Regions from separate parts of the Streptomyces finlayi genome, predicted to be linked through region 2. Evidence: riboswitches for the same ligand, from Rfam matches in the RefSeq annotation. Region 2 holds a riboswitch; each other region holds the start of a gene.
What was found. A riboswitch is a leader RNA that binds a small molecule or an ion and turns the genes downstream of it on or off. The one in region 2 is predicted to bind cobalamin.

Region 1 (7,652 bases), 2.0 Mb from region 2:
TGACCCACCAGGGCAAGTACCAGGCGCGGATCGCGGGCGCCGCGATCGCGGCCCGCTCCCAGGGCGTCCCCCTGCTGGAATCCGACCGCTGGGGCGCCCACGCGGCCACCGCGGACCACGCGGCCGTGCCCCAGGTCGTCTTCACCGACCCGGAGGCCGCCTCGGTCGGCCTCACCCTCAAGGAGGCGGAAGAGGCGGGCCACCGGGTGCGGGCGGTCGACCACGACCTGGCCTCGGTAGCGGGCTCGGGACTCTACGCACAGGACTACCGGGGCCGGGCCCGCATGATCGTGGACCTGGACCGGAACATCCTCCTCGGCGTGACCTTCGTCGGCCCCGGCATCGGCGAACTGCTCCATTCCGCCACCGTCGCGGTAGCGGGCGAGGTCCCGATCGACCGCCTGTGGCACGCGGTCCCGGCCTACCCGACCATCAGCGAGGTGTGGCTGCGACTGCTGGAGACGTACCGGGGCTGAGCCGACCGGACGGGTGTTGTGGTGGCGGACCGGGCGGGAGGACGTCACTCGAATGCCGCCCGGGCACATGCGCGGTTGCGTCCGGCCCAACGCCCCTGCCTGAGCGGCCATTTGACCGCTTTCGTGTCCGGCGGACGCCTCGACCCTTTGCTGGGGTGGAGAACGCCGCCGCGGCCCTCGCCCTCGAGGGAATGCAGGTCGCAGGACGGATCCCGGAGATCCACACGGACTTCACCGTTGTCCGGTCGGACGACATCGGCAGGGTCAAGACGTCCATGAGTGTCCTGCAGATCGCCGGCAACTGGCTGCCGGTTCCGACGGTCGTCCCGGTGGCCGGCGGCGTCCTCCTCTCGCAGCGGCGCCGCACGGCTCTGGTCGCCGGCGCCCTGGCGGTGGCCGCCACGACTGGGCGGCTCGGCATCGGGCTGCACGTGTTCCGCGCGATCTACCTCGACGCGCTGCCTGCCGGGGGCGCCCCGGGAGCCGCCGGAGCGGTCTACGACGCCCTGACGCACCTGCTGCGCACCAAGGGGTGAGGGGTGGGCGGTGACGGCGACGGGCTAAGGCAACAGGGCCATCTCCCGTGCGTTCTTGATGGCAGTGGCGATGCGGCGCTGCTGCTGCGCACTGATACGCGTGACTCGGCGGCTGCGGATCTTGCCCCGGTCGGAGATGAACGTGCGCAGCAGTTCGGTGTCCTTGTAGTCGATGTACGTGATCTTGGCGGAGTCGAGCGGGTTCGGGCGGGGCCTGACGGGCCTGCGGGGGTCCGGGCGGCGCGGCATCAGTTCTCCTCGGGAGTGTGCGGGCGATTCGGGGTGGTCAGTGGACCGGGTCGAGAAGCGAGTCGAAAGCGGGACGCAGGCTGCGCCACGCCTCGCGTCCCGGCCCGTACTCGTCGTCCGTGAGCAGGCAGGAGTCCAGCAACGTGGTGAGACCGTCGCGGTCGAGCCCGGGGGACACGAAGACCAGGTGCTGGCAGCAGTCGCCGTGCACCGGGTGCCAGTCCAGGGCGGCGGCGGCCTGCCGGAAGGGCGGCACCATGTCCCAGGCGGCGTCCGGCAGCGACGCGAGCCACGGGCCCGTGTTCTCGACGCAGAGTGCGCCGCCGGCGGCCTCCCAGGACAGGAGGGTGTCGGGCCGGTCCGCGAGCCAGAAGCGGCCCCGGCTGCGGGCGGCCGCGCAGCTCAGATCCTCCAGCGCCGCGTACAGACGCTCGGGGTGGAAGGGCCGGTGCCTGCGCCAGACGAGGGTGCTCACCCCTGCCTCGTCGGCGTCCTGGGGGAGGAGTGCGCAGGCGGGATGCTGGGCGGCACCGGCCGCTTCCACATCGAACCCGGCCATCGCGAGCGCCGTCAGCGCGTCCGATCCGGCCGCCGCCTGCCGGGCCAAGGGGTGGAGCTGCCTGATCAGCGCCCGGTCCTCGTCGTCCGCCTCCCGGCCCTGCCCGCCTCCTTCATCCGTTCCGCCCTCCGTGCTGTCGACGAGGGCGATGACGGACGCGTACTCCAACTGGCGGGCCCAGGTGTCTCCGACGGTCCGCTGATCGGTTGCCGCCGCGGCGAGCCCCGCTTCCGCGAGATCGTCCCCGTTGACGAGGTAGGGCTGTACGAGAGCCGGATCGACCGCGGTGATGACGCTCTTCACTTCGGCCCAGTCCTGCCCGTGGGCAGCGATCACCTCGGCCATGGCCTTCGGTTCGACCGAATCCCAGAGTTCGAGGACAGCGAGCGCGGTGAGTCCGCCGGCCGCGAGCCGCTCCACTTCCGGGATCAGATCCTCACGCAGCGCGCAGCAGGCGCAGTCGTTGACGAGAGGCGCGTCGCCGCTGGACAACTCGCCCGAGGAGTCACGCAGTGTCCGGTGCACGGTCCCCGTGCCGGCCGTCGTCAGATCGTGGTGCAGCGCGACACTGTGGGGAACGTTCTTGAGCAGTCCCTCCACCACCTCGCGGCGGGCGTCGGAGTGCAGCCCGCAGACGATGACGACGGGCAACTTCTGATCGTCCCCCATCACCTGCCCTCACGGCTCCCGTAGCGGCGCTCGAACCGCTCCACGCGCCCTGCCGTGTCCAGCACTCGGGCCGTACCGGTGTAGAAGGGATGACTCGCGGAGGAGATCTCCACATCGACGACGGGATAGGTGTTGCCGTCCTCCCACTCGACGGTGCGCTCGCTGGTGAGCGTGGAGCGGGTGAGGAAGGCGAAGTCGGCGGCCTTGTCGCGGAAGACGACGGGGCCGTAGGCGGGGTGGATTCCGGGCTGCATGGTGATGTCCTTCGTGTCCGGGGAGAGGGTCAACGTTCTTCGCGGAAGTCCACGTGGCGGCGGACGAGCGGGTCGAATTTGCGCAGCACGAGCCGGTCGGGGTCGTTCCGCCGGTTCTTACGGGTGACGTAGGTGTAGCCCGTGCCGGCGGTGGAGCGGAGCTTGATGATCGGGCGTACTTCGTTGCGAGCCATGGCGACACTATATGGCAATGATTACCATGTTCAAAAACGGCTCCGGTGCTCCCGGTCGGGCGCGCTTGGGTGGCTGCTCACCTTCCGCGCGTCCGGCCAAGGAAGATTTGTGAGATTTGGTGCATTTCTGGCTGAAGGGGTATGCGGAGAGGTATGAGCACTGCGAATCCCGACCCGGACCCGCGCAATGTCCCCGACCCCGACCCGCGAAATACCCCCGGCCTGGAACCCGGCGGGGGTGTTCCCGTCGGCGATACGCCCCCGGCGGAAAGCAGCATGTCGGGGGCGGGGCCGTGGAACGAGCCACCCAGGGGATGGGCGAAGGGGCCGCTCTTCGCCATCCTCGCCCTCGCGGTGGTGGTGGCGGCCTTCTTCCTCGTCTACGCCATCCTTATATGACCGGCGTGCGCCACCGCGCGGGTCGTCCGCCGCATCGGCGGCTGGGCGGCTCTACCGCTCGAGGGGCGTAGGTGGCGGGAGGCCTCCGTCGGCCGGCATGGCCGCGGCGGAAGAGCGTCTGTGACAGGCGCGGCGAAGCAGCGGCATGAATGCGCCGCGGCCGGGGGCGTGCGCGCGACCGCGATGACAGCTGCCCGCCGCAACAGCGCCTGTGATCAGAGGACCTGGCCGCACTTCAGGTTCCAGCGCCCCTCGCGGCCGCTGAGTTCGGTGAGTGCCAAGGGGGCCACGTCGAGGCGCCAGAACCCGGCCGCCGCCAGGCCGAGCCCGTGGACGACCGCAGCGCGTACGACGGCGGGCTCGACGATGGCGAGCACGCGGCCGCTGCCCTCCTCCAGGCCGTCGAGCCAGCTGCCGACACGGGCGGACAGGTCCAGCAGCGACTCGCCACCGTGCGGGGCGGCGGTTGGGTCGGTGAGCCATGCCGCCACGGCCTCGGCTTCGCCGTCGCTCACGTCGGACAGTCGCTTCCCACGCCAGCGGCCCATGTCCCAGTCGGCAAGGGCGGGTTCGGGCGTGGGGTGAACGTCGAGCGCGTCAGCGGTCCGCAGACAGCGTTCGGAGGTACCGCTCACCCATAGATCCGCCTCCGGTACACGGTCCGCCGCGGCACGCGCGCGCCGCACTCCGGCCTCGTCGAGGGGCGCGTCTCCCTCGAACCGGGCCTCGCGCAAGGCCGCGTTCATCGCGGGCGCGATCAGCATCACCCGTACCGTCACGTAGCTTCTTCCACTCCCTCAACCGTGGGCCCGTCCGGGGCGCGGCACAGTCCCTCCGCGGCCCCGCTCTCGTCCTGATTGCACCATGGCGGTCCTCGGCCGTGAGCGGTATGGTCACGATCACCATGACGACGGTGTGACGGAAGCCGGTGAGAATCCGGCACGGTCGCGCCACTGTGAACCCGTACCCGTACGGGAAGTCAGACCCGGCACTGTCGTCTCAGGCACCACGATCGGGACGCGTGTTCCCACAGGAGGTTCTGCCATGGCACAGTCCGCTGCCCCCACGGCCGGCGTACCCGCCATCACCCCCGTCTCGCTGAAGGCCCTCGCCCCGTGGGCGGTCTTCTTCGGCATGCTCATGCTCGTCCTGCTGTACTTCGTCGGCGCCGAGCAGGGCGCCATCTCGGTCATCGCCGGTGAGGGCGTCCATGAGTGGGTTCACGACGGCCGGCATCTGCTCGGCTTCCCCTGCCACTGAGAAACCGATACGCAGGGGACAATCTCGTGAACTCCATATCTGTCAGAGCTGTACTCATCCGCGGGATGCTCGCGGGACTCGTCGCGGGTCTGCTCGCTCTCTGCGTCGCCTACTTCCTCGGCGAGTCCCAAGTGGACGCAGCCATCGCGCTGGAAGCGGCTCATCACCATGACCACGGCGGCGGCGAGGAACTCGTCAGCCGGACCATGCAGGCCACCGGCGGACTCGCCACCGGCGTCCTGGTGTTCGGCGTCGCGGTCGGCGGCATTGCCGCACTCGTCTTCTGCTACGCGCTCGGCCGTATAGGCGCCTTCGGCCCCCGGGCCACGGCCGCCTTCGTCGCCGGTGCCGCACTGCTGACGGTGTACGTCGTGCCGTTCCTGAAGTACCCGGCCAACCCGCCGGCTGTCGGTGATCCCGGCACCATCGGACAGCGCACCGCGCTCTTCTTCCTGATGGTCGCGCTGAGCGTGCTGCTGGCTCTCGGAGCCGTCGTCCTCGGTAGACGGCTCGCACCCCGTCTGGGCAACTGGAACGCGTCCATTGCCGCGTTCGCCGGCTTCGTTCTTCTCATCGGCCTCGCCTACGTCTTCCTGCCCTCGTTCAACGAGGTCGGCAAGGACTTCCCGGCCACGCTGCTCTGGCAGTTCCGGCTGTCCACTCTCGCCATCCAGGCGACGCTGTGGATCGGCTACGGCGTGGTCTTCGGATACCTGGCCGAACGCCTGCTGGAGCCGAAGCCGGACAACTCCCGTGCGGGCACCGGACCGGCGTCCCGGACGGCGGTTTCGCCGACCTGACGGTGGCGGTGCGTGGGACAGGCCGGCCGGGTCCCCACGACACTCCCACTGATCCAACCGGCCCACTACGCGACCCGCCAGGCTCTGCCCGGCGGGTCGCACTGTTGCGGCCGGTCCTCGCCAGGTTATGAGCCCTATGTCCGCCGTGGATCTCGTGCCTCAGGTGCATCAAGTGCTTCTTGTGGGGCGTCGCCGGTCAACTCGACGCGATAGTGATGCAGTTGATCATCCACCCCGACGAGTCGCATACCGGCCGCCGTCATGACGCGGTGTGATCCGATGTTGTCGAGGTCCGCGTCGCCCTTCGCTGAGGTGACGCCCTGCGAGCGGGCGAATTCCAGCAGGGCGCGCAGGGCTTCGGATGCGTACCCCTTCCCTCGGGCCGTGGGGGCCAGGCCGTAGCCGATGGTCACCTGGCCACGTTCGTCCGGTGCACCGTGAAAGCCCGCCCCGCCGATCACCTGCTCGTCCTCGCGCCGAATGATCGCGAAGGATCCGAACGGCCGGGGGTCACCGACCGTTTCGCAGGTGTTGAGGTAGCGCCTCGCGGCGGCTTTCTCGCCGTCGGACGGGTATCCGGGGGTCCATCGAAGGTTGCCGCCGGGTTCCCCCGCCGCCAGGTCCGCAACCTCGGCAGGACTCATCAGGTGGAGGGTGAGGCGTGTTGTCGCAAGGTCATCCATGGCAGCGGGAGTATCACGGCGCGAGGGCCTGGCGCACGTGAATATGCCCGGCCGGGAGGTCGGCACAGCTCAATGGTGTCGCTACGGAGTGGTCGCCGATGGTGACTCGACGGGCGCGGCGGCTCCGTCCGTCGCGGTTCCCTCCACCGCTGCCACCTTGAGGGCCCTGCTGCGGCAGTCCCACGGCGCTGGGCTCAGTACGGCGGAGGTGGCCTTGATGACGGAGTGGCTCGATCGTGTTTCCCATACGCAGAGCGGCCCGGAGCCGAAGCCCCGGGCCTGACCGGCGCCCCCGAGAAGCACCATCCTGCCTCGGGGATGCCTCCGCTATGGCGCGTCCGGCCCGAAGTCACCGGTCAGGGCCGCGGCCATCCGGAGGTGGGGCCGGGCTTCCGCGTGGCGTCCCTGGCGCTCCAGGGTGCGGCCCAGCATCAGCTGCGCGTAGTCCTCCACGGGGTCACGCTCCAGTACGGCGCGCAGCTCCGTCTCAGCCTTTCCGAGTCGTGCCGAGTGGTAGTACGCACGGGCCAGCAGCAGCCGCGGAGCGACCTGCTCCGGCACCTCATCGACCAGTCCGCCCAGGATGCGGGCGGCGGTGAGGTACTCCTTCGCATCGAAGAACATCTGCGCCCGGTCCCAGCGATCGGCTGCTGCGCCGAACTCGTAGTACGTCTCGTTCACTGGTCCTCCTCGGCCGGGCCGTCGACGGATCCGGTCCGCCGTCGCCGCGGTGATCCATTCAGCTGCTTCAACCCAGCATAATGATTGAATATTCCACTAAACTTTCGGCGTGGGGACCGGCGCTCCCGGGCCCGACGGGAATAGGTTGAGCGCCATGAGCAATCTCGATCGCCAGGCCACACCCTCGGTCTGCGGAGGACGGGGCTTCGTCGTCGCCGAGCCGGTGCGCGAACTACTCGCCCCGCGTCATGTCCAGTTGGGCGAATCCACCGAGGTCCGCAGACTGCTGCCGAATCTGGGCCGGAGGATGGTCGGTGCCTGGGCCTTCGTGGATCATTACGGCCCCGACGATATCGCCGACGAACCCGGGATGCAGGTGCCGCCGCATCCGCACACGGGTCTGCAGACGGTCAGCTGGCTGCACGAGGGTGAAGTCCTGCACCGCGACAGCGTGGGCAGCCTCCGTACGATCCACCCCCGTGAGCTGGGTCTGATGACCTCGGGCAGGGCGATCAGTCACTCCGAGGAGAGTCCGAAGCCGCACGCCCGACACCTCCACGGTGCCCAGCTCTGGGTGGCCCTGCCCGATGCCCATCGGAACGTCGAGCCGTACTTCCAGCACCACTCCGACCTCCCCACGGTCATCACGCCCGGCCTTGTCGCCACCGTGATCCTGGGAGAACTCGACGGCGCCCGCTCGCCCGGCACCACCTACACCCCGATCGTCGGCGCCGACCTCGCCCTGACGGGCGGCGCCGAGGTCCGCGTACCACTCGACCCCGACTTCGAGTACGCGGTTCTGTCGATGTCGGGAGAGGCGGAGGTCGACGGCGTACCCGTACTCCCCGGCTCGATGCTCTACCTCGGCTGCGGCCGCACCGAACTCCCCCTG
Region 2 (7,652 bases):
CTCGTCCTTGGTGATGTCGGCCTTGTTGTACTTCTTCACCAGGTTGACGAAGTGCTCGATGCCCTTCTGGGACTCGGCGGAGGAGAGGTTGCCCTTCCACTCCTTCGCACCCTCGTCGTACTCGGCGATGGAGCCGCCGTACGCCGCGACGTAGGACATGGCCGCGTACCAGTAACGGCCCGGCAGGTAGAGGGACGAGAAGCGCTTGTCCTTCTTGGTGTACTCGGCCGAGACCTTGTCGAGGGCGGTGAGCAGTTCGGCCTCGGTCTGCGGGAGCGCGTCGCTGCCCGTGCCGGCCTTGAACATGTCCTTGTTGTAGATCGCCACACGCGCACCGGCGTAGTAGGGCACGCAGAACTGCTTGCCCTCGAAGGTGCAGGTGTCCTTCAGACCCTTGATCCAGGTATCCGAGTTGTCGTACTTCTTGGGGTCGATCTCGGCGAGTGCGCCGTTCAGGATGTACTGCATCGTCTCGGTGTTGCCGAGTTCGACGACGTCCGGGAACTTGTCGCCGCCGAGGGCGGTGTCGAGCTTCTTGGCCTTGTCCGCCCACTGCTGGTACTGGACGTTGACCTTGACCTTCGGGTACTTCTTCTTGAACTGCGCGTTGACGTCCTTGACCAGTTCCGGCCAGGTGCTCTGCGCGTCGACCATCAGCCAGACGGTCAGTTCTTCGGAGCGGTCCTTCGGGTCCTTCGAAGCGTTGCCGCTGTCCCCGCCACACGCCGCAATACCGGACATCATCGCCGCGACGCCGACCGCCGCTATGAGCTTGCGCTTCATGCCACACCCTCCTCAGGGATACCAGCAACCCCCGCCCACCGCGGAAACGTACGACGAGTACTGCCTGTGGGGCTGGGACTTGGTCTTTAATGGTTTAGACCAGTACCGGGAGCTTGGCCTAGACCTTTAGGGGTGTCAAGGGTGTATAAGAAGTGCACTCGCGTCCGTTATCGGACCGACACCTAGGGGAGGGCGACGACCCGTGACCGGACCGTGCCACCATGTGAGCCGCTATAGACGGAGGAGCCGGTGACGGCAGCAACGCAGCAGTCGGGAAGGCGGGCCATGGATGCCGACGGGGGCAGTACGGGGAACGAGACCGGTGCGGGTACGCGTACGGCACGCGTACCGAAGTACTACCGGCTCAAGCGCCATCTGCTCGACATGACCGAGACACTTCCGCCCGGCACCCCCGTGCCGCCGGAACGGACCCTGGCCGCCGAGTTCGACACCTCGCGCACCACGGTGCGCCAGGCGCTCCAGGAACTGGTCGTCGAGGGGCGGCTGGAGCGCATCCAGGGCAAGGGAACCTTCGTCGCCAAGCCGAAGGTCTCCCAGGCGCTCCAGCTGACCTCGTACACCGAGGACATGCGCGCCCAGGGACTGGAACCCACATCCCAGTTGCTGGACATCGGATACATCACGGCCGACGACGCGCTCGCCGGCCTGCTCGACATCACCACGGGCGGCCGGGTGCTGCGGATCGAGCGGCTGCGCCTCGCCAGCGGTGAGCCGATGGCGATCGAGACCACCCACCTTTCGGCCAAACGCTTTCCCGCGCTGCGCCGTTCACTGGTGAAGTACACCTCGCTCTACACCGCGCTCGCCGAGGTGTACGACGTCCGGCTGGCCGAGGCCGAGGAGACGATCGAGACCTCGCTCGCCACCCCGCGCGAGGCGGGGCTGCTGGGTACGGACGTCGGTCTGCCGATGCTGATGCTGTCCCGTCACTCGATCGACGGGAACGGCGAACCGGTGGAGTGGGTGCGCTCGGTGTACCGCGGCGACCGCTACAAGTTCGTGGCCCGCCTGAAGCGGCCCACGGACTGAGTCCTGCCGCCCCGGCCTGCCAGGACCGCACGACGAACGGCCTCCGTGGAGTCATTTCCCCACGGGGGCCGTTCGCTGCGCCGGCGCGGACAGCTGGCGTGAACCAGTCCGTCCTTTCTCTCGTGAGTCCCACCGGGCGCGGGTATCGCCGAGACGTCACCGTTGCACTACCGCAATGCGGACAGGGGATGACGCTGGACGGACCGCTCGCCTAGATTGCGTGCGCATTACGCCAGGTGACGAGCGAGGGGACGGAGCACCACATGCCCGAAGACAACACCGGAAAACGACCAACGATCACACCCGTGCGGGTGGTTATCGCCCTGTGTCTCATCGCACCGTTCGTGGCGATGCTGTGGGTGGACTCGTACGCGAAGGTCGATCCGACCTTCATCGGAATCCCGTTCTTCTACTGGTACCAAATGCTCTGGGTCTTCGTCTCGACCGCGCTGACGATGGTCGCGTACGTGCTGTGGCAGCGTGACCAGCGCGCCCGCAAGGGAGGTGCGTCAGCATGAAGGACGGCGTGAACGGCGTGGCACTGGCCGTATTCATCTTCTTCTTCGTGGCCGTCACGGTCATCGGCTTCATGGCCGCCCGCTGGCGGAAGGCCGAGAACGAGAACAGCCTGGACGAATGGGGCCTGGGTGGACGGTCGTTCGGCACCTGGGTCACCTGGTTCCTGCTCGGCGGGGACCTCTACACGGCGTACACCTTCGTCGCCGTCCCCGCGGCGATCTACGCGGCGGGCGCGGCCGGCTTCTTCGCCGTCCCCTACACGATCCTCGTCTACCCGCTGATCTTCACCTTCCTGCCGCGCCTGTGGTCGGTGTCGCACAAGCACGGCTACGTCACCACCTCGGACTTCGTCCGGGGCCGCTTCGGCTCGAAGGGGCTCTCGCTCGCGGTCGCCCTCACCGGCATCCTCGCCACGATGCCGTACATCGCGCTCCAGCTCGTCGGTATCCAGGCCGTGCTGGACGTGATGGGCGTCGGCGGCGGGGAGACCACGCACTGGTTCGTCAAGGACCTGCCGCTGCTGATCGCGTTCGCGGTGCTCGCCGCGTACACCTACTCCTCGGGCCTGCGCGCGCCCGCGCTGATCGCGTTCGTCAAGGACGGGCTGATCTACCTGGTGATCGCCGTGGCGATCATCTACATCCCGATCAAGCTGGGCGGCTTCGACGACATCTTCGCCAAGGCGAGCGAGGCGTTCTCGCAGACGAACGAGGCCACCGGAAAACCGCGCGGCGCGCTCGTCCCGACCGATATGGGTCAGTGGGGTTACGCCACCCTGGCGCTGGGTTCAGCGCTCGCGCTCTTCATGTATCCGCACTCGATCACGGCGACGCTCTCCAGTCGCAGCCGTGACGTGATCCGCCGCAACACCACGATCCTGCCGCTGTACTCGCTGATGCTGGGCCTGCTGGCGCTGCTCGGCTTCATGGCGATCGCGGCCGGGGTCACGGTGGACAACCCGCAGTTGGCCATCCCCCAGCTGTTCGAGAACATGTTCCCCGGCTGGTTCGCGGGCGTCGCCTTCGCCGCGATCGGCATCGGCGCGCTGGTCCCGGCGGCCATCATGTCGATCGCCGCGGCGAACCTCTTCACCCGCAACATCTACAAGGACTTCCTGAAACCGGACGCCACCCCGGCGCAGGAGACCAAGGTCTCCAAGATGGTCTCGCTCCTGGTGAAGGTCGGCGCGCTCGCCTTCGTCCTCACCATGGACAAGACGGTCGCGATCAACTTCCAGCTGCTCGGCGGGATCTGGATCCTCCAGACGATGCCCGCGCTGGTCGGCGGCCTCTTCACCCGGTGGTTCCACCGCTGGGCCCTGATCGCGGGCTGGGCGGTCGGCATGCTGTACGGGACGGTCGCCGCGTACGGTGTGGCCAGCCCGACCCAGAAGCACTTCGGCGGCTCCTCGAAGGAGATCCCGGGCATCGGCGAGATCGGTTACATCGGTCTCACCGCCTTCGTCCTCAACCTCGTGGTCGTGGTCGTGCTGACCTTCGTGCTCAACGCGCTGAAGGCCCCGGCCGGAATCGACGAGACCTCACCGTCCGACTACACGGCGGACGCGGGTGACCCGGGCGTCGAGAAGGTGCTCCCGCCCGCGACGGTGGGCGCACCGGGCGGTCACTGACACGCCGGCCGGACTCGTGCACGGGCCGCCGCGCCTTCCCTGAGGGAGGCGCGGCGGCCCGTCGCGCTTTCCGGTACCTTCACCACGCGACACAAGATGTGGGGGCTGCTTCGGCAAGGAGCCCCCACATGTATGCTCATGCTCGCTGTCGCCGCAGGGGAATCCGGTGTGAATCCGGAACTGTCCCGCAACGGTGTGATCGGTGTGCTTTTGCACATCCGAAGTCCGAAGACCTGTCGACAGCGCGCCCGGCTCGACCGAACCGGGCGCACAGACGTCCGGGCCTCGTGGATGGGCCGGTGGACGCCGCACGCAGTGCTGCCGCCTCCGGGCCCCACGCTGCCCGGCTGCCCCCGTTCCCCGCCTGGCCGGAGCCGAGCGAGGGAGAGCACCGCGTGACCATCGCGCCAGCCGATCCGGTTTCAGCAGCAGAGTCCGCCGGAAACACCGGAACCGCCGAGTCCACGGACGCCCCCGGGACCGTACTCCTGCGGACCCTCACCGAACTGACGGCGGATCTGCCCGACACCGACCCCGGACGCGTCGCCGCCGCCGCACTGCGCGGCCGCAACGCCCGGTCGGACGAGGCCGAGCTGTGCTCGCTGGCCACCGAGGCCGCCGCCGGCCTGATCTCCGAGGACCCCGCCTACTCCCGGCTCGCCGCACGCCTCCTCACCCGCACCATCGCGGACGAGGCGGCAGGCCAGGGCGCGCTCTCCTTCTCGGCCTCGGTCGCCGTCGGGCACCGCGAGGGACTGATCGCGGACCGCACCGCACAGTTCGTCCGGGTCCACGCCTCCCGGCTCGACGCCCTGGTCGGCGCCTCGCTCGTGGGCGGCGCCGACGACCGGTTCGGCTACTTCGGGCTGCGGACCCTCTACAGCCGCTATCTGCTGCGCCACCCGCTGACCCGAGAGGTGATCGAGACCCCGCAGCACTTCATGCTGCGCGTCGCGTCCGGCCTCGCCGAGGACGACTCACCGGAGGCGCTGGACGAGGTCGCCGCGCTGTACGGCCTGATGAGCCGGCTCGACTACCTCCCCTCCTCCCCCACGCTCTTCAACTCCGGCACCCGGCACCCGCAGATGTCCTCCTGCTATCTGCTGGACTCGCCGCTGGACGAGCTCGACTCGATCTACGACCGCTACCACCAGGTGGCCAGGCTCTCCAAGCACGCGGGCGGCATCGGCCTCTCGTACTCCCGTATCCGCGCCCGCGGTTCGCTGATCCGCGGCACCAACGGGCACTCCAACGGCATCGTGCCGTTCCTCAAGACGCTGGACGCCTCGGTCGCCGCCGTCAACCAGGGAGGCCGCCGCAAGGGCGCGGCCGCCGTCTACCTGGAGACCTGGCACGCGGACATCGAGGAGTTCCTGGAGCTGCGCGACAACACGGGCGAGGACCAGCGGCGTACGCACAACCTCAACCTGGCGCACTGGATTCCGGACGAGTTCATGCGCCGGGTCGACGCGGACGGCCCGTGGTCGCTGTTCTCGCCCGCCGACGTGCCCGAGCTGGTCGACCTGTGGGGCGACGACTTCGACGCGGCGTACCGCGCCGCCGAGGCGGCGGGGCTGGCCCGCAAGACGATGCCGGCCCGGGACCTCTACGGCCGCATGATGCGTACGCTCGCGCAGACCGGTCAGGGCTGGATGACGTTCAAGGACGCCTCCAACCGCACGGCCAACCAGACCGCCGAGCCGGGCCGCGTGGTCCACTCGTCGAACCTGTGCACCGAGATCCTCGAAGTCACGGACGACGGCGAGACGGCCGTCTGCAACCTCGGTTCGGTCAACCTCGGCGCGTTCGTGGCCGACGGCGACATCGACTGGGAGCGCCTGGACGCCACGGTCCGCACCGCCGTGACCTTCCTCGACCGGGTCGTCGACATCAACTTCTACCCGACCGAGGAGGCCGGCCGGTCCAACGCCCGCTGGCGCCCGGTGGGCCTGGGCGCGATGGGGCTCCAGGACGTCTTCTTCCAGCTGCGGCTGCCGTTCGACTCCCCCGAGGCGCGGGCGCTGTCCACGAAGATCTCCGAGCGGATCATGCTCGCCGCGTACGAGGCGTCCTGCGACCTCGCCGAGCGCTCCGGGCCCCTTCCCGCCTGGTCGCAGACACGCACCGCCCGCGGTGTCCTGCACCCCGACCACTACGCCACCGCGCTGCACTGGCCGGAGCGCTGGAACGCACTGCGCGCCCGGATCGCGACGACCGGGATGCGTAACTCCCTGCTGCTGGCCATCGCGCCGACGGCGACGATCGCCTCGATCGCCGGGGTGTACGAGTGCATCGAGCCGCAGGTCTCCAACCTCTTCAAGCGCGAGACGCTCAGCGGTGAGTTCCTCCAGGTCAACGCCTACCTCGTCGCCGAGCTGAAGAAGCTCGGCGTGTGGGACGCGCGGACCCGTGAGGCGCTGCGCGAGGCCAGCGGTTCCGTGCAGGGCTTCGCGTGGATCCCCGAGGACGTGCGGGCGCTGTACCGCACGGCGTGGGAGATCCCGCAGCGCGGACTGATCGACATGGCGGCGGCCCGTACGCCGTTCCTCGACCAGAGTCAGTCGCTGAACCTGTTCCTGGAGACGCCGACGATCGGCAAGCTCTCCTCGATGTACGCGTACGCCTGGAAGCAGGGGCTGAAGACGACGTACTACCTGCGCTCGCGCCCGGCCACCCGGATCGCCCGCGCGGCGTCCGCCGCCCCCGTCCCCGCCCAGACGGCCGCGCCCGACGCGGACGCGATCGCCTGCTCCCTGGAAAACCCCGAGTCCTGCGAGGCCTGTCAGTGATGAGTTCCGACGCGACCAAGAACCTGCTCGACCCGGGTTTCGAACTGACCCTGCGGCCCATGCGGTACCCGGACTTCTACGAGCGCTACCGCGACGCGATCAAGAACACCTGGACGGTGGAGGAGGTCGACCTCCACTCGGACGTGGCGGACCTCGCGAAGCTGTCGCCCGGCGAGCAGCACATGATCGGCCGGCTCGTCGCCTTCTTCGCGACGGGTGACTCGATCGTCTCCAACAACCTCGTGCTGACGCTGTACAAGCACATCAACTCGCCCGAGGCGCGGCTGTACCTGTCCCGGCAGCTCTTCGAGGAGGCCGTGCACGTCCAGTTCTATCTGACGCTGCTCGACACCTATCTGCCCGACCCGGACGACCGCGCGGCGGCGTTCGACGCGGTCGAGGAGATTCCCTCGATCCGGGAGAAGGCGCGGTTCTGCTTCAAGTGGATCAACGAGGTCGAGAAGCTGGACCGGCTGGAGACACAGGCCGACCGGCGTCGCTTCCTGCTGAACCTGATCTGCTTCGCGGCCTGCATCGAGGGGCTGTTCTTCTACGGGGCCTTCGCGTACGTGTACTGGTTCCGCTCCCGCGGTCTGCTGCACGGCCTCGCCACGGGAACCAACTGGGTCTTCCGTGACGAGACGATGCACATGAACTTCGCGTTCGAGGTCGTGGACACCGTCCGCAAGGAGGAGCCGGAGCTCTTCGACGACGCCCTCCAGCAGCAGGTCACCGACATGCTGAAGGAGGCCGTCGAGGCGGAGCTGCAGTTCGGCCGGGACCTGTGTGGTGAGGGCCTGCCCGGGATGAACACCGAGTCGATGCGCCAGTACCTGGAGTGCGTCGCCGACCAGCGCCTCACCCGCCTGGGCTTCGCCCCG
Region 3 (7,652 bases), 3.9 Mb from region 2:
AGGCGGCGGTGCGGACGGGGCCGCCGAGCATCGCGGCGGCGTAGTGCACGAGCGGGACCTCGGGGACGAGGGTGGAGACCGCGGTGGCGTGCACGGCGTGGGTGTGGACGACGGCGGCCGCGCCGGTGTCCGCGTAGACGGCGAGGTGCAGCGGGAGTTCGCTGGTGGGGGCGAGGTCCCCGAGCACCTGACGGCCTTCGAGGTCCACGCCGACCGCGTCCTCGGGGCGGAGCCGGTCGTAGGGCACGCCGCTGGGGGTGACCAGGACGATGTCCCCGGCCCTGGCCGACACATTGCCGGAGGTCCCGACGACGAGGCCGTCGGCCGCCGTCCTGCGGGCCGTCGCGACCACGCCGTCCCAGGTCCGCCGGACCGCTTCCCGCTGCTGATCGCTCATGCGGAAATCCTATGAGAGGGCGGCGGGAGCGCGGCTCGGGTGACCAGGATCTCCTCGGGGCTGAAGAGTGGCCGAAATGCCCCCCTGACGCCCGATACGGAACGACTTCCTCCAGGCGCCGGACGGGCTGCGCCGCCCTCCCCCCGCGGAACCGGAGCACCGGCACTCCGGTTGGGGTCACCACAGCGCCCTTCTCAGTTCACCTTCCGTTCATCCAGGTTGCCTAGGGTCCACGAGCCACTGACGTCGAGCGATTGCCTGGGTAAATGGAACACATCACACTGCTGCTTGCGATTGTGATCGTGACAGCTCTCGTGTTCGATTTCACGAACGGTTTCCATGACACCGCCAACGCGATGGCCACCACCATCTCGACCGGCGCTCTGAAGCCCAAGACAGCGGTGGCCATGTCCGCCGTCCTCAACCTGATCGGCGCGTTCCTGTCGGTGGAGGTCGCGAAAACGATCTCCGGCGGGATCATCAACGAGGACGGCCTCAGAACCGAGGTCATCTTCGCGGCCCTCGTCGGCGCCATCCTGTGGAATCTGCTGACCTGGCTGGTGGGTCTGCCCTCCAGCTCCTCGCACGCCCTCTTCGGCGGTCTCATCGGCGCCGCGGTCATGTCGGCCGGATGGTCCTCGATCGACGGCGGCACCGTCGTCACCAAGGTCCTGCTCCCCGCCGTCGCCGCCCCGCTCGTCGCCGGTCTCGCAGCTCTGCTGGCCACGCGGCTGACGTACCGGATCAACCGGAAGGTCACCGACGAGGCGCAGCTGAAGTCGACCGCCAAGGGCTACCGGGCCGGCCAGATCGCCTCGGCCGGGCTCGTCTCCCTCGCCCACGGCACGAACGACGCGCAGAAGACCATGGGCATCATCACGCTGGCCCTGGTCACCGGCGGTGTCCTGGCCCCCGGCTCCAACCCGCCGGTCTGGGTCATCGTCTCCGCGGGTGTCGCCATCGCCCTGGGTACCTACCTCGGCGGCTGGCGCATCATCCGCACCATGGGCAGCGGCCTCACCGAGCTCAAGCCGCCGCAGGGCTTCGCCGCCCAGACCAGTGCGGCCACGGTCATCCTGGCCTCCTCGCACCTCGGCTTCTCCCTCTCCACCACCCAGTCCTGCTCCGGCGCCGTCATGGGCGCGGGTCTCGGACGCAAGGGCGGCGTGGTCCGCTGGTCCACCGCCACCCGGATGTTCATCGCCTGGGGCCTGACCCTGCCGGCCGCCGGTCTGATCGGCGCGGGCGCCGAGCTCCTGACGAAGCAGGGCGGCTGGGGCGTCGCCGTCGTCGCCGTCGTGCTCGTCGCGGGCTCCGGTGCCATCTGGCTGGTGTCGCGCCGCCAGCCGGTCGACCACACCAACGTCACGGACACCCCGGAGCCCGAGCCCGCGGGAGTCGTCACGACGGCCATGGCGGCCGTGACGACTCCTCCTACCGGCACCGCGGCCATGGAGATCAAGTCCACCATCCCGGCCCCGGCCGGAACCACCGCCGACCCGGCCCGCCCGGCCACGGTCTAAAGGGCAGGAACTACCACCATGAAAATCGACTGGGCAGCTCTTGCCTCCGTCTTCGGCGTCAGCCTCGTGGTCACCGTGGCGCTCGTCGGTCTCTTCACCCTCGGCATCGTCGGCCTGTCCAAGCAGGCGGCGACGGCCTCGGCCGGCAGCTCGGGCGGCTCGCTCGCCCTGGCCCGCACCGGCGCGTACCTCTGCTTCGGCCTCTGCGCCGCGGCAGTCAGCTACGGGATCTACCTGATCGTCGTCTGACGGAACGGCCGCGACGCACGCGGCCGCAGGTGTCCCCTCGCCGTTGATCTGCGTGCAGCTCCGCAGGTCAACGGCGAGTTGACGGGCGTTCGCACAGCGTGGTGGACTGCCCGTGCCGTTTACGGCGACAGAAGAGGAAGCCGGTGCGAATCCGGCGCGGTCCCGCCACTGTCACCGGGGAGCACTCCCCCCACACCGGAAGTCACGGTCCGTCCGCGGACTGGAAGGCCGGGGGGAACTGCGGATCCGGAAGCCAGGAGACTCTCGTCGCCGGTCACGTCGAACCAGGGCGCGGACCCTGAGTGAGGACATACGTCATGCCCGGCCGCCGTGCGCCCGATCCTGTGTCACCTTCCAGAACGTCCCGTGCATCGGCGGGCTGAGCCATGCGTGCCGACCGCATCTTCGCGTACGGCGCCACGGCCGGCCTGATCGGCGATCTGCTCCTGGGTGATCCCCGTCGGGGGCACCCCGTCGCCGCGTTCGGGACGGCCGCCGCAGAGGTCGAGAGCCGACTGTGGCACGACCACCGCGGGTGGGGCGCGCTCCACACGCTGGTCTGCGCCGGAGGCGCCGCGGGCGCCGCCGCGCTCGCCGCCCGTACCGTCCGCGACCGGCCCGCCGTGGCCGTCGCGCTGACCGCCGCCGCCACCTGGTCCGTCATCGGCGGCACCTCTCTGGGCCGCGAGGCACGTGCCATCGGCGGCGCACTCGCCGCCGGGGACCTCGGCACCGCCCGCGAACGGCTGCCGCATCTGTGCGGACGCGATCCGCAGGCGCTCGACGGGCCTCAGATCGCGCGGGCCGTCGTCGAATCCGTCGCCGAGAACACCTCGGACGCCGTCGTCGGCGCCCTCGTCTGGGGCGCCCTGGGCGGAGTACCGGGCTTCGTCGGCTTCCGGGCCGTCAACACCCTCGACGCCATGGTCGGGCACACGTCGCCCCGCTACCGCCGGTACGGCTGGGCCTCGGCCCGCCTCGACGACCTCGCGGGCTGGCCCGGGGCCCGGCTCACCGCCGTACTCGCGGTCGCCGCCGGAGGCCGCCCGCGGGACGCGGTGCGGGCCTGGCGCGCCGACGCGGGCAAGCACCCGAGCCCCAACGCTGGGCCGGTCGAGGCGTCGTTCGCGGGCGCGCTCGGCGTACGGCTCGGCGGAACCCTCGCGTACGGCGGCCGGGTCGAGCACCGGCCGGTACTCAACGGGGCGGCCGGGCGCGCGGTGGAGACCGCGGACATCGAACGTGCGGTGCGGCTGTCGCGCCGGGTGAGTGCGCTGGCCCTCGGCGTCTGTGTGGCCGGCCGGCTGATCGCGGGACGGAGACGGACATGAGCGGCGGACTGCTGGTCGCGGGAACCACGTCGGACGCGGGCAAGAGCGTCGTCACGGCGGGAATCTGCCGGTGGCTGGTGCGGCAGGGGGTGAAGGTCGCGCCGTTCAAGGCGCAGAACATGTCGCTCAACTCGTTCGTCACCCGCGAGGGTGCGGAGATCGGCCGCGCCCAGGCCATGCAGGCGCAGGCCGCCCGGGTGGAGCCGACCGCGCTGATGAACCCGGTGCTGCTCAAGCCCGGCAGCGACCGGTCCAGCCAGGTCGTCCTGATGGGCAAGCCCGTCGGCGAGATGAGTGCGCGCGGCTACCACGGAGGGCGGCAGGAGTCTCTGCTGGGGACCGTCGTGGACTGTCTGGAGCAGCTTCGGGGCACGTATGACGCCGTGATCTGCGAGGGGGCGGGCAGTCCGGCCGAGATCAACCTGCGGCGTACGGACATCGTGAACATGGGCATCGCACGGGCCGCGCGCTTCCCCGTGCTGGTGGTCGGGGACATCGACCGCGGGGGCGTCTTCGCCTCGTTCTTCGGTACGACGGCCCTGCTGAGCGCCGAGGACCAGGCGCTGGTCGCCGGGTATCTCGTGAACAAGTTCCGGGGCGACGTCTCGTTGCTGGAGCCGGGGCTCGACATGCTGTACGAGCTCACGGGCCGGCGGACGTACGGAGTGCTGCCGTTCACCCACGGGCTGGGCATCGACGAGGAGGACGGCCTGCGCGTGTCGTTGCGCGGCGCCGTACGGGAGTCCGCGGTCAGCGCCCCGCACGGAGAGGAGGTCCTGCGGGTGGCGGTGTGCGCCGTACCGCTGATGTCGAACTTCACCGATGTGGACGCGCTCGCCGCCGAGCCGGGGGTCGTGGTGCGGTTCGTGGACCGGGCCGAGGAACTGGCCGACGCGGACCTGGTGATCGTGCCGGGCACGCGCGGCACGGTGAAGGCCCTGGCCTGGCTCCGCGAGCGCGGACTGGCGGACGCGCTGGTGCGGCGGGCCGCCGAGGGGCGGCCGGTACTCGGCATCTGCGGCGGGTTCCAGGTGCTCGGTGAGCACATCGAGGACGAGGTGGAGTCGCGGGCCGGGCGGGTCGACGGGCTGGGGCTGCTGCCGGTCCGGATCCGGTTCGACCGGGAGAAGACGCTGGCGCGGCCGGTCGGAACGGCACTCGGTGAACCGGTCGAGGGGTACGAGATCCATCACGGGGTCGCCGATGTGCGGGGCGGTGAGCCGTTCCTGGACGGCTGCCGGGTCGGCTCGGTGTGGGGGACGCACTGGCACGGCTCGCTGGAGAGCGACGGGTTCCGGCGGCGGTTCCTGGCTGAGGTCGCCCGGGCAGCGGGGCGGCGGTTCGTGGCCGCGCCGGACACGAGCTTCGAGGCGCTGCGGGAGGAGCAGCTGGACCGGCTGGGGGATCTCGTGGAGGAGCACGCGGATACGGATGCCTTGTGGCGGTTGATCGAGGGCGGGGCGCCGAGGGGGCTGCCGTTCGTGCCGCCGGGGGCGCCGGTGGGGGTTGCGGAGGTTGGTGCGGGGCGTGCGAGTGCGGGGCCGGGGAGTGCGCCTGCGGCGGGCCTTCCCCTACCCGCCCCTTCCCGTAACCGGGGCTCTGCCCCGGACCCCGGTCCTCAATCGCCGGACAGGCTCGGTGGGGCCGGGGGGCGGCTGGATGGAGCCGGACGCGGGCCTGATGGGGGCGGGCGCGGGCCTGTTGAAGCCAAGCGCGGGGCTGATGAAACCGGGCGCGGGGCTGATGAAGCCGGGCGCGGGGCTGATGAAGCCGGGCGCTCGGTCATGGAAACAGATGTGCATGCGACTGAGGAGGCCCTGTGAGTACGCCCTATCCCTTCACCGCCATCGTCGGACAGGACGATCTGCGGCTCGGGCTCCTGCTCAACGCCGTCAGTCCTGCCGTCGGCGGCGTCCTCGTGCGCGGGGAGAAGGGGACTGCCAAGTCCACCGCTGTGCGCGCGCTCGCGGCGCTCATGCCCGAGGTCGCCGTCGTGCTGGGGTGCCGGTTCTCGTGTGACCCCGTCGCACCGGACCCGGCGTGTCCCGATGGGCCCCATGAGACCGGGACCGCGGCGGGTGTGTCGCGGGCGGCCCGGACCGTCGAACTGCCCGTCGGCGCCTCGGAGGACCGGCTCGTCGGGGCGCTTGACATCGAGCGGGCGCTCTCCGAGGGCGTGAAGGCGTTCGAGCCGGGGCTCCTCGCCGACGCGCACCGCGGCATCCTGTACGTCGACGAGGTCAACCTGCTCCACGACCACCTCGTGGACCTGCTGCTCGACGCGGCCGCCATGGGCGCCTCGTACGTCGAGCGCGAGGGCGTGTCCGTACGGCACGCGGCGCGTTTCCTGCTCGTCGGGACGATGAACCCCGAAGAGGGCGAACTGCGGCCGCAGTTGCTGGACCGGTTCGGACTCACCGTGGAGGTCGCGGCCTCCCGCGACACCGATCTGCGGGTCGAGGTCGTACGGCGCAGGCTGGCCTACGACGACGACCCTGCCGGCTTCGCCGCCCGATGGGCGGACGAGGAAGGGGAGTTGCGCGGGCGGATCGCCGCCGCGCGTGCCCTGCTGCCCCATGTCGTCCTCGGCGACGGTGTGTTGCGGCAGATCGCGGCGACCTGTGCCGCCTTCGAGGTGGACGGGATGCGTGCCGACATCGTCATGGCGCGCACCGCCACCGCTCTGGCCGCCTGGGCCGGGCGCGGGGAGGTGCTCGCCGAGGACGTGCGCCAGGCGGCGCTGCTCGCGCTGCCCCACCGGCGCCGGCGCAATCCGTTCGACGCGCCGGGGCTCGACGAGGACAAGCTGGACGACACCCTCCGGGACGCCGCACCGGATGGGGATGGGGATGGGGACGACAGCGGCCCGGACGGCCCGGACGGCGGCGGAGGCGGAGGGGTGCCCCCGCAGAGCGATGGGCCCGAGGGTCCCGCCGGAGCCGACACGCCGGATCAGCAGCCGGAGAGCGGTGGCGACGCGCCCGGGCAGGGGCGGCCGTCCGGTGGCGGGGAGCAGCAGCCGGTACGGGCTGCCGAGCCGTTCCGTACGAAGATGCTGAGCGTGCCGGGACTCGGCGAGGGAGCGGCGGGACGGCGCTCCCGGGCGCGTACCGAGCACGGCCGTACGACCGGGTCGCGACGGCCGCAAGGGGCGCTGACGAAGCTGCACCTGGCGGCGACCGTGCAGGCGGCAGCTCCGCATCAGCGGGCCAGGGGCCGGACAGGGCGGGGGCTCGTGGTCCGGCGCGACGATCTGCGGCAGGCGACGCGGGAGGGACGCGAGGGAAACCTCGTGCTGTTCGTCGTGGACGCATCCGGGTCGATGGCGGCCCGGCAGCGGATGAGCGCCGTGAAGGGCGCCGTGATGTCGCTGCTGCTGGACGCCTACCAGCGGCGCGACAAGGTCGGACTGATCACCTTCCGGGGCAAGGACGCCGAGGTGGTGCTGCCGCCGACATCGTCCGTGGACGCGGCGGCCGCGCGGCTGGAGTCGCTGCCGACCGGCGGGCGAACCCCGCTGGCCGCCGGGCTGCTGAAGGCCCATGACGTGCTGCGGGTGGAGCGGCTGCGTGACCCCTCGCGGCGGCCGTTGCTGCTCGTGGTGACGGACGGGCGGGCGACGGGGGGCCCCGACCCGCTGGCGCTCGCGGCGCGGGCGGGGCGGCTGCACGCCGCCGAGGGGACCGCGTCCGTCGTCGTGGACTGCGAGTCGGGGATCGTGCGGCTCGGGCTCGCCGCACAGCTCGCCAGGGATCTGGGCGGCAGCGCCGTCACGCTCGACGAACTGCGGGCCGACACCATCGTCGGGCTCGTGAAAGACGTATCCGCAGCCGGGAGGGCCGCTTAATGCCACAGGGACAGCCGACATCGGTGCCGGACGACGGTCTCACCACCCGTCAGCGGCGCAACCGGCCGCTGCTGTTCGTCCACACGGGCGTCGGCAAGGGGAAGTCGACGGCGGCCTTCGGTCTCGCGCTGCGCGCCTGGAACCAGGGCTGGCCGATCGGGGTGTTCCAGTTCGTGAAGTCCGCGAAGTGGAAGGTCGGCGAGGAGAACGCCCTCAAGGTGCTCGGTGCGAGCGGCGAGGGCGGCACCGTCGACTGGCACAAGATGGGTGAGGGCTGGTCCTGGGTCCAGCGGGACAACCAGCTC

Region 1: another riboswitch for cobalamin. It lies ahead of F0344_RS01930 (CbtB domain-containing protein); the one in region 2 lies ahead of F0344_RS10810 (ribonucleoside-diphosphate reductase subunit alpha).
Region 3: another riboswitch for cobalamin. It lies ahead of F0344_RS28995 (cobalamin biosynthesis protein); the one in region 2 lies ahead of F0344_RS10810 (ribonucleoside-diphosphate reductase subunit alpha).

Annotation. Positions count from the first base shown of each region.
Region 1 covers NZ_CP045702.1:387,847-395,498, reverse strand. The annotation lists gene F0344_RS01970 (dihydrolipoyl dehydrogenase family protein) at 1-476, shown strand, start outside; gene F0344_RS01965 (hypothetical protein) at 632-1,012, shown strand; gene rpsR (30S ribosomal protein S18) at 1,037-1,261, opposite strand; gene F0344_RS01955 (CobW family GTP-binding protein) at 1,299-2,489, opposite strand; gene F0344_RS01950 (type B 50S ribosomal protein L31) at 2,489-2,743, opposite strand; gene rpmG (50S ribosomal protein L33) at 2,773-2,937, opposite strand; gene F0344_RS01940 (DUF6480 family protein) at 3,091-3,336, shown strand; gene F0344_RS01935 (histidine phosphatase family protein) at 3,552-4,115, opposite strand; adenosylcobalamin (AdoCbl) riboswitch at 4,230-4,377, shown strand; gene F0344_RS01930 (CbtB domain-containing protein) at 4,381-4,596, shown strand; gene F0344_RS01925 (CbtA family protein) at 4,623-5,396, shown strand; gene F0344_RS01920 (GNAT family N-acetyltransferase) at 5,531-6,079, opposite strand; gene F0344_RS01915 (tetratricopeptide repeat protein) at 6,407-6,760, opposite strand; gene F0344_RS01910 (pirin family protein) at 6,915-7,652, shown strand, end outside.
Region 2 covers NZ_CP045702.1:2,394,264-2,401,915, forward strand. The annotation lists gene F0344_RS10790 (sugar ABC transporter substrate-binding protein) at 1-783, opposite strand, end outside; gene F0344_RS10795 (GntR family transcriptional regulator) at 1,069-1,833, shown strand; gene F0344_RS10800 (DUF3311 domain-containing protein) at 2,097-2,351, shown strand; gene mctP (monocarboxylate uptake permease MctP) at 2,348-3,982, shown strand; cobalamin riboswitch at 4,115-4,237, shown strand; gene F0344_RS10810 (ribonucleoside-diphosphate reductase subunit alpha) at 4,378-6,771, shown strand; gene F0344_RS10815 (ribonucleotide-diphosphate reductase subunit beta) at 6,771-7,652, shown strand, end outside.
Region 3 covers NZ_CP045702.1:6,338,058-6,345,709, reverse strand. The annotation lists gene F0344_RS29010 (class II aldolase/adducin family protein) at 1-397, opposite strand, end outside; gene F0344_RS29005 (inorganic phosphate transporter) at 664-1,920, shown strand; gene F0344_RS29000 (hypothetical protein) at 1,939-2,169, shown strand; cobalamin riboswitch at 2,263-2,454, shown strand; gene F0344_RS28995 (cobalamin biosynthesis protein) at 2,556-3,500, shown strand; gene F0344_RS28990 (cobyric acid synthase) at 3,497-5,323, shown strand; gene F0344_RS28985 (putative cobaltochelatase) at 5,320-7,347, shown strand; gene cobO (cob(I)yrinic acid a,c-diamide adenosyltransferase) at 7,347-7,652, shown strand, end outside.